Regions from separate parts of the Pseudomonas sp. LBUM1657 genome, predicted to be linked through region 4. Evidence: predicted binding sites of a transcription regulator. Region 4 holds the regulator's gene; each other region holds the start of a gene.
What was found. Region 4 encodes FliA, which starts transcription of late flagellar genes. Its sites were predicted from a motif close to CTAAAGTTTNNNNNNNNNNNGCCGNTAA; they were not measured.
Positions count from the first base shown of each region.

Region 1: a site for FliA is predicted at 959-986, ahead of ACA055_RS15760 (methyl-accepting chemotaxis protein). Genes of this name have one in related genera too.
Region 2: a site for FliA is predicted at 1,056-1,083, ahead of ACA055_RS29245 (methyl-accepting chemotaxis protein). Genes of this name have one in related genera too.
Region 3: a site for FliA is predicted at 1,271-1,298, ahead of ACA055_RS24125 (flagellar protein MotY). Genes of this name have one in related genera too.

Region 1 is NZ_CP166799.1:3,426,454-3,428,656, forward strand. Features, by position in the region: gene ACA055_RS15755 (undecaprenyl-diphosphate phosphatase) at 1-819, opposite strand, end outside; gene ACA055_RS15760 (methyl-accepting chemotaxis protein) at 1,114-2,203, shown strand, end outside.
Region 2 is NZ_CP166799.1:6,322,635-6,324,837, forward strand. Features, by position in the region: gene ACA055_RS29245 (methyl-accepting chemotaxis protein) at 1-947, opposite strand, end outside; gene ACA055_RS29250 (LysR substrate-binding domain-containing protein) at 1,134-2,054, opposite strand.
Region 3 is NZ_CP166799.1:5,217,308-5,219,510, reverse strand. Features, by position in the region: gene rnt (ribonuclease T) at 1-161, opposite strand, end outside; gene pyrC (dihydroorotase) at 158-1,204, opposite strand; gene ACA055_RS24125 (flagellar protein MotY) at 1,364-2,203, shown strand, end outside.
Region 4 is NZ_CP166799.1:1,718,287-1,720,489, reverse strand. Features, by position in the region: gene ACA055_RS07820 (protein phosphatase CheZ) at 1-459, opposite strand, end outside; gene ACA055_RS07815 (chemotaxis response regulator CheY) at 482-853, opposite strand; gene fliA (RNA polymerase sigma factor FliA) at 1,022-1,762, opposite strand; gene fleN (flagellar synthesis regulator FleN) at 1,759-2,203, opposite strand, start outside.

The sequences.
Region 1 (2,203 bases), 1.7 Mb from region 4:
CGCGGTCCAGTCGACCCAGCCAAACTGCCAGGTGGCGAGGATCACCAGGCCGAACACGATGCGATACCAGGCGAACGCCGCGTAGCTGTGGCTGCCGATGAACACGAGCAAGGCTCTGACAGCAATCATCGCGAAGATGAATGCCGTGACGAAGCCGATCGCGAACACCGGGAAATCAGACGGCACGAACAGATCGCGGTACTTGTAGCCCGAGTACACCGCCGCGCCGACCATGGTTGGCATCGCCAGGAAGAACGAAAACTCGGTGGCGGTCTTGCGCGACAACCCGAACAGCAAGCCACCAATGATGGTGGAGCCGGAACGCGAGGTTCCCGGAATCATTGCCAGGCACTGGGCGAAGCCGACTTTCAAGGCGTCTTTCCAGGTGATTTCATCGACCGTGTGGGCATGCACTTCATGCTGACGCTTTTCCGCCCACAACATGACGATACCGCCCACGACCAATGCCGCGGCCACGGTGATCGGGTTGAACAGGTACTCGTGAATCAGATCGGCGAATATCACCCCCAACACCACGGCCGGCAGGAAGGCAATCAGCAGGTTCGCGGTAAAGCGTCGAGCGCTCGGCTGGGTCGGCAAACCGACGACCACATCGAAAATCTTGCGGCGAAACTCCCACACCACCGCCAGGATCGCCCCGAGCTGAATAATGATGTTAAAGGCCATGGCCCTTTCACCACCGAAGTCGAGCAAGTCGGCCACGATGATTTGGTGACCGGTACTGGAAATCGGCAAAAACTCCGTCAGCCCTTCTACAACCCCAAGAATCAATGCCTGAAAGGCGGTCCAAAGATCCATCTATCCCCCAAGAAGCGATGCGCCACGGCATGCCCCGTTAATATTTGTTTAGAGCGTTTTACTGCGATCGGCGCAGATGAAATCCACGCGCATTCGATCCACGCACAACTGTAAAAGTCCGCTGAAAAGTCAACTCGGATTCAGGTTTTCCCATACGGGGCCGAAATCCTATCAGACAAGTCCGATTAACGCTGCCGCCTTATAGGACTTGGGTCGCATAGGCCCGGCCCGCAAAGTGTGGTTGGATGCTGGCGATCATTTATTACAAGAACAAGAAACCGGAGTGACAGCGTTATGAACAGCTTGCGCAGTATGTCGATCAGCCGACGTTTGTGGCTCATCTTGATCGTGGCCGTCCTGATGCTGATGACGTTGGGCGTATTGATGCTCAAGCAGATTCACGAAGACCTGTACCACGCCAAGGTTGAGAAAACCCAGCACGTGGTGCAGACCGCCAGTGGCATTCTCAATTATTACCACGCCCTGGAAACCGCCGGCACGCTGACCCGCGACGCCGCGCAAAAACAGGCGCTGACGGTGGTTCGCGGCTTGCGCTATGACCAGAACGACTACTTCTGGATCAACGATCTGACGCCGGTGATGGTCATGCACCCGGCCAACCCGAAACTCGAAGGCCAGAACCTGTCGACGATCCGCGATCCGGACGGGTTTGCGCTGTTCAATGAAATGGTTGCCATCGCCAAGGCCAAAGGTGCCGGCATGGTCGACTACCGCTGGCCAAAACCGGGTGCCAGCGCCCCGGTAGAAAAAACCTCCTACGTCAAACTGTTCGAGCCTTGGGGCTGGGTCATCGGCTCGGGCGTGTACATCGATGACATGCAGGCCGAGTTTTATGGCCAGGTGTGGAAGGCTTCTTTCGTGGGGCTGGTGATTGCCCTGATCATGGCGTTGCTGGTGATCCTGATTGCCCGCAGCATCGTGCGTCCGCTCCAGGAAACCGTGAACGCCATGGCCAACATCGCCAGCGGTGAAAGCGACCTGACCCGCACCCTCGATACCCATGGCCAGGATGAAGTCACGCAACTGGCCCGACACTTCAACGCCTTTACCGCCAAGCTGCGGCAGGTGATCAGTGAGTTGCAGGCGTCTGCCAGCGCCTTAAGCCAGTCTTCCAGCGACTTGGGCAACGACGCCGCCCAGGCCCAACAACGCAGCCAGCAGCAGTCCCAGCAGATGGAACTGGTGGCCACGGCCATCAATGAAGTGACGTATGGCGTGCAGGATGTCGCCAAGAACGCCGAGCACGCCGCCAGCGAAATGCGCGATGCCGAGTCTCAGGCACAGCAAGGCCAGGTCAACATCGATGGCAGCCTGCAACAGATCGACAAGCTGTCTTCCACCATCGATCAGGCGGTGGAAGTGA
Region 2 (2,203 bases), 1.9 Mb from region 4:
AACAAGCTGCCAATCGCCAATTGAATGCCGACGCTCCAGGTCACGGCGCGGATCTCGGATTTCGGCATGCTCGCGACCACCGACCACGGACCGCCTTCAAACGGCACGGCGATGCTGTAGAAATCTTCGGCCTTGTCGCTCCAGAACTCGCCTTTGCCCGGCGTTTTGGCCAGAGCAACGATGGCCGGCGTCGCTTGATCCAGCGCTTGCACACCCGCGATGGGCACCAGCCATTTGTTCTGTTCATCAAGCAGCGCCAGGGAACCGGTCTGGCCGATGCGGAAGCGCTTGAGGTTGGCAAACTGAGCGTTCTGCGCGTCGGTGTAATCGAATCCTACATACAGGACGGCAATGACCTTACCGCTGCTGTCGCGTACGGGGGTGTATTGCGACATGTAGAGGCGTTCGAAAAGCAAGGCTCGACCCACGTAGCTCTGCCCCGCCATCAAACGCGCGTAAGCCGGGTTCGCGTGATCGAGCAAAGTGCCGATGGCACGGTTGCCGTCTTGTTTGCTGACATTCGTGCTGACCCGAATAAAATCTTCGCCGCTGCGCACAAACACCGTGGCGACACCCGCCGTCATTTGCTTGAACTCGTCGACTTCCTTGAAGTTGTTGTTCAACACTTCGTCGCCCAGATGCAGGCCCGGCGTCTGGGTGCCCGCCACCGTCACCGGTTGGTCCGGATGCACGCTCAGCCCCGCGCTGAAGCGCTTCTCGAACAGGCCGGCCAGGCGCTGGGTGCTTTCACGCAAGGTGCTGTGAAAAGTACTCAACTGATCGGCCAGCAACCGGGCCTCACTGGCCAGGTGCTCTTCGCGGGTAGCGAGGTTGGCAGTGTCCAGCGAACGCAAGGCGAACACGGTACTGCCGCTGATGACTATCGCCAGTATCACGGCAAGCGCAAGACCAAGCTGTGAGGCGATCCGGGCACGAGGTTGAGACATGACAGCTCCTGGCCCAGTGACCGGATCATTCCTGATCACGAGGCGCACTCGGCAAAATTTCTAATAATGGGAAAAACGTCGAACCTGCACGAAGGTTCTACATGCAGATTTTCGGCGGCAAACCGGGATACTTGAGTCATTCGCCGGGATATAGCTTAAAGCCATCATTGCGATGGCTCTATCGATTCAGCTCAAACGCTCGACATCCGGCAATTCCATGGCCCGGACTTCGCCCTGTAGGAAGTCGCTGAGACGGCGCAAACGTTCACCTCCAGGACGCGTTTTCGGCCAGACGAGGTAATAATTCTCACCGCTGGCGACGGCGGTCGGCCACGGCAAACTCAGACGCCCCTGAGCCACATCCTCGGCCACCATCAGCAAATCCCCCATGGACACGCCGTAACCACGGGCAGCGGCGATCATGCCCAACTCCAGCGTATCGAACACCTGCCCGCCTTTAAGCGACACCTGATCTGCCAGCCCCATGCGCTCCAACCAATTGCGCCAGTCGCGACGATCCGGGGTCGGGTGCAGCAGTTCGGCACTGACCAGACGGGCGACGTCCCACGGTTGATCCTTCAGAAGATTCGGCGCACCCACAGGAATCAGCTCTTCCGGGAACAGCAAACTCGACTCCCAGTCCGGGGGAAAACGCCCATTGCTGAGGATGACGGCGCAGTCGAACGGTTCATGGTTGAAGTCCACTGAGTCGACGTCCATCCAGGCGCTGGTCAATTGCACCTCATTGCCCGGTTGCAGGTGCCGAAAACGGCTGAGTCGCGCCAGCAGCCAGCGCATGGTCAGGGTGGACGGTGCCTTCATCCGCAGGATGTCATCTTCGGCGCGCAAGGTATTGCAGGCCCGTTCCAGTGCGGTGAAGCCTTCGCGAATGCCGGGCAGGATCAGCCGCGCCGACTCGGTCAGTTGCAGATTGCGCCCGCTGCGGTGAAACAGCCGACAGGCGAAATGCTCTTCGAGCGTACGAATATGCCGGCTGACCGCACTTTGCGTGATCGACAACTCTTCGGCGGCGCGGGTAAACGAGCTATGCCGCGCCGCCGCTTCGAATGCGCGCAGGGCATACAAGGGAGGAAGACGACGAGACATGAGGAAAGCTCCTATAGCGCAATTTCGTCAACTTATCAGAAACTCCACAGCATGAGTTTTAATCATGCCACCCATCCTTTTTATCCCTTTGTGCAAACCCCGCAGAGCGCCGAGAATCGACGCTCTTGTGTTCTCTTTGATAATCGAGC
Region 3 (2,203 bases), 3.0 Mb from region 4:
GCGGCAATTTCCAGCAAGGCGTCAGTGGCAGAGTTGAAACCACCGGTTTCAACGTCGACAACGACTGGCAGGTATCCACGGAAGCGAGCAGCCATCGGGTGGCGCGAACCACCTCCGCCGCCTTGACCGTCCTGTTCGTCGTCGTAATGGTCTTCACTCACGCGTGTTCCTCCAGCAGGCGCCAGCGCAGTTTTTCACCGGCGCGCAGCGGGATTACGGTCAGCTCGCCAAATGGCAGGCTGGTTGGGGCGGTCCATTCTTCGCGGACCAGGGTAATGCGATCGGTGTTCACCGGCAGGCCATAGAAGCGCGGGCCGTTAAGGCTGGCGAAGGCTTCGAGCTTGTCCAGCGCGTTGCGTTGTTCGAACGCTTCGGCATACATCTCGATCGCCGCATAAGCGGTGTAGCAACCGGCACAACCGCACGCGGCTTCTTTGGCGTGCTGGGCGTGGGGCGCCGAGTCGGTGCCGAGGAAGAACTTGTCGCTGCCGCTGGTGGCGGCGTCGAGCAGGGCTTCCTGGTGGGTGTTGCGCTTGAGGATCGGCAGGCAGTAGAAGTGCGGCCGAATCCCGCCCACCAACATGTGGTTGCGGTTGTACAGCAAGTGGTGAGCGGTGATGGTCGCGCCGACATTGGCCGAAGCCGCGTTGACGAACTGCACGGCATCCGCGGTGGTGATGTGTTCGAACACCACTTTGAGCGTCGGGAAACGCTCGACCACACGACGCATATGCTCATCGATGAAGATTTTTTCGCGGTCGAACACGTCGACATCGCCACGGGTGACTTCACCGTGGACCAACAAAGGCATCCCGACTTCGGCCATGGCCTCAAGTGCAGGGAAGATCTTGTCGATGCTGGTGACGCCAGAGTCCGAGTTGGTGGTCGCGCCGGCGGGGTACAGCTTGGCGGCGTGGATGAAACCGCTGGCCTTGGCCTCGCGAATTTCTTCTGGCTGGGTGCGGTCGGTCAGGTACAGGACCATCAACGGTTCGAAACGGCTGCCGGCCGGGCGTGCAGCGAGAATCCGCTGGCGATAGCCGTCGGCTTCAGCCGCATTACGCACCGGAGGTACCAGGTTAGGCATGATGATGGCGCGACCAAAGGTGCGCGCGACATCCGCAACGGTATTGGGCAACACAGCACCATCGCGAAGATGAATATGCCAGTCGTCGGGACGCAGCAGGGTCAGGCGGTCGGACATGAGGGGATTCCAGGCGGGTCAAACTGAGGGGAATGCTACCGGAAAAGACTCTTGCAGGCACTCGCTATCAAGTTTTGCAGGAAGCTTCCGATATCCAACAGGTATGCCGTAAACATGTGTGTGTCGGTCTTTTTGTTGTAGAAGCCAGTGGAGCCTCCCGTGCGCCAGCGTTATTTAGCCTTGCTCAGTGTGTTTGCCAGCCTCCCTGCGATGGCGCTCACTTTCCAGACCCGTCTGGAGAGCATCGAGTGGACGGTCGAAGGTGACAAGTTCGAATGCCGCCTGACTCAGCCGGTCACCGATTTCGGCTCGGGTGAGTTCGTGCGTCGCGCCGGCGAGCAAGCGACGTTTCGGCTGAAGGCCTACAACTCGATGATCGGCGGTGGCTCGGCGACCTTGCTGGCGGCCGCTGCGCCCTGGCAACCGGGGCGTGGCGACATTAACCTCGGCTCCGTACGCATCGGCAGCGGCAATGTGCTGTTCAACAGTTCGCACGTACAGGCCGGGCGCCTGATCAGCGGCTTGATGGACGGCCGCAGTCCCGTCGTCAGGCATCACGCGGGCGATGGTCGGGTGGCGGAAGTGCGTTTGCTGCCGGTCAAGTTCAGCCAGGCTTACGCCGACTATCAGGGGTGCGTGGCCAAATTGCTGCCGCAGAACTTCGAGCAGGTGAAGCAATCCGAAGTCGGTTTCCCGGGCGGCGGGATCGATCTGGATGCTGATGCCAAAGCCAAGCTGCAAGTGATGCTGGAATACATGAAGGCCGATCCGACGGTCAATCACATCGAACTCGACGGCCACTCCGACAACGGCGGCAATCGCCTGACCAACCGTGACCTGTCGCGCCGCCGGGCGCTGGCGGTCATGGACTTCTTCAAGGCCAACGGCATCCAGGAATCGCAGATCACCCTGCGCTTCCACGGCGAGCGGTATCCGCTGGCGCCGAATACCAATTCCTCGAACCGGGCGAAAAATCGTCGGGTCAATGTGCACCTGGCG
Region 4 (2,203 bases):
TGTCAGGAAACCGTCGACACGCCGGGCCAGCTCGCGGAATTCTTCAGCCCCGACTTCGCGACGCATGAACCGTCCCCAGTCGGTGCTCAAGGCCTGGGCTTCGTTGCTCAGGCCATTGACCAGCGGCGTGGCGTTTTCCACCAGGTCCATGGTGCGGTTGGCCGCGGCCTCGGTCAGCTTGACCACATAGCCCAGGCGCTCGGTCGCGTCCGTGATCTGCGACACTTCCTCGGCTTGCGGCATGTTCGGGTCAATCTGAAAATTGACGATTGCGCTATGCAGCTCGCGAGTGAGCTTGCCCACTTCCTGATACAGGCCGCGGTCACGGGTCTGGTTGAGCTCATGGATCAATTGCACAGCGTCACCGAACTTGCCTTTTTCAAGGCTTTCGACCAGTTCGACAGCGTGTTTTTTCAGGGTCGACTCGAAATCGCCCTGTGAAGATTCGTTATGCTCCATAGCTTCCCCGTGGCGCAGTTTCTCAACCGATGCGTTCGAAAATCTTCTCGATTTTTTCTTTCAACGCCTGGGCCGTGAAGGGTTTGACCACATAGCCGTTAACACCGGCCTGGGCCGCTTCGATGATCTGCTCACGCTTGGCTTCAGCGGTCACCATCAGCACCGGCAGGTGCTTGAGCTTTTCATCGGCACGCACGTGGCGCAGCAAATCGATACCGGTCATGCCAGGCATGTTCCAGTCCGTTACCAGAAAGTCGATGCTCCCGCTGTTGAGTACCGGAATGGCGGTAGTGCCATCGTCGGCCTCGACCGTGTTGGTGAACCCAAGGTCACGCAACAGGTTTTTAATGATCCGCCGCATCGTTGAGAAGTCATCAACGATGAGGATTTTCATGTTCTTGTCCAATTCGACCTCCAAGCAGTCTTAAACGCGCCCAGCACCTGGACGCGCCATTTCAATCAATCCGGCGAAGCATTCGATGACTGTCTGGAGCACAACAGATCGAGACCGGCGCGGTTCAACAACCACACCAGCCACGTTCGCAGTGTCCCCACACTGCCTTCAGCGCGCTCGCCACTCCCCCAAACGCCCCCGCAAACGGGCCGCGCACTGGCTGTGTAACTGGCTGACCCGAGATTCGCTGACACCAAGGACCTCACCGATTTCCTTGAGATTCAACTCTTCGTCGTAGTACAGCGCCAACACCAGTCGCTCACGCTCCGGCAAATTGGCAATCGCGTCCGCCAACGCCGCCTGGAAGCGTTCATCTTCCAGATCGCGTGACGGCTCGAGATGAGCACTCGCGCCATCCTCATGCAGCCCTTCGTGTTCGCCGTCCTGCAACAGATCGTCGAAACTGAATAACCGGCTGCCCAGGGTGTCGTTCAAAATCCCGTAATAATCGTCGAGACTCAATTGGAGTTCGGCCGCAACCTCGTGATCTTTAGCGTCACGACCGGTTTTAGCTTCAATCGAGCGAATGGCATCGCTGACCATCCTGGTATTGCGGTGGACCGAACGTGGCGCCCAGTCCCCCTTGCGCACTTCATCGAGCATCGCGCCGCGGATTCGAATGCCCGCGTACGTCTCGAAACTTGCGCCTTTGCTGGCGTCGTATTTGGTCGACACTTCAAGCAGGCCGATCATCCCGGCCTGGATCAGGTCTTCGACCTGGACACTGGCCGGCAGACGCGCCAGCAGGTGGTAGGCAATGCGTTTGACCAGTGGCGCGTAACGCTCGATCAGCTCGTACTGCGCGTCACGTGCCGACTTCTTGTAGAGGTTGTAGCCGCTGGCTGTCATAGCACCGGTCCTGCCGTTTGTTGCACGAGGCGCTCGACAAAAAACTCCAGGTGCCCACGGGGGTTGGCCGGCAGCGGCCAGGTATCGACCTTCTGTGCAATCGCCTTGAAGGCCAGGGAGCACTTGGAACGCGGGAAGGCCTCGTAGACGGCGCGCTGCTTCTGCACCGCCTTGCGCACGCTTTCGTCGTAAGGCACCGCGCCCACGTATTGCAGGGCGACATCGAGAAAACGATCCGTGACTTTGGTCAACTTGGCGAACAGGTTGCGACCTTCCTGTGGGCTCTGGGCCATGTTGGCCAGGACACGGAAGCGGTTCATGCCGTAATCGCGGTTCAGGAGTTTGATCAGTGCGTAGGCGTCAGTGATGGAGGTCGGTTCGTCACACACCACCAGCAGGACTTCCTGCGCGGCGCGAACGAAACTGACTACCGAGTCACCA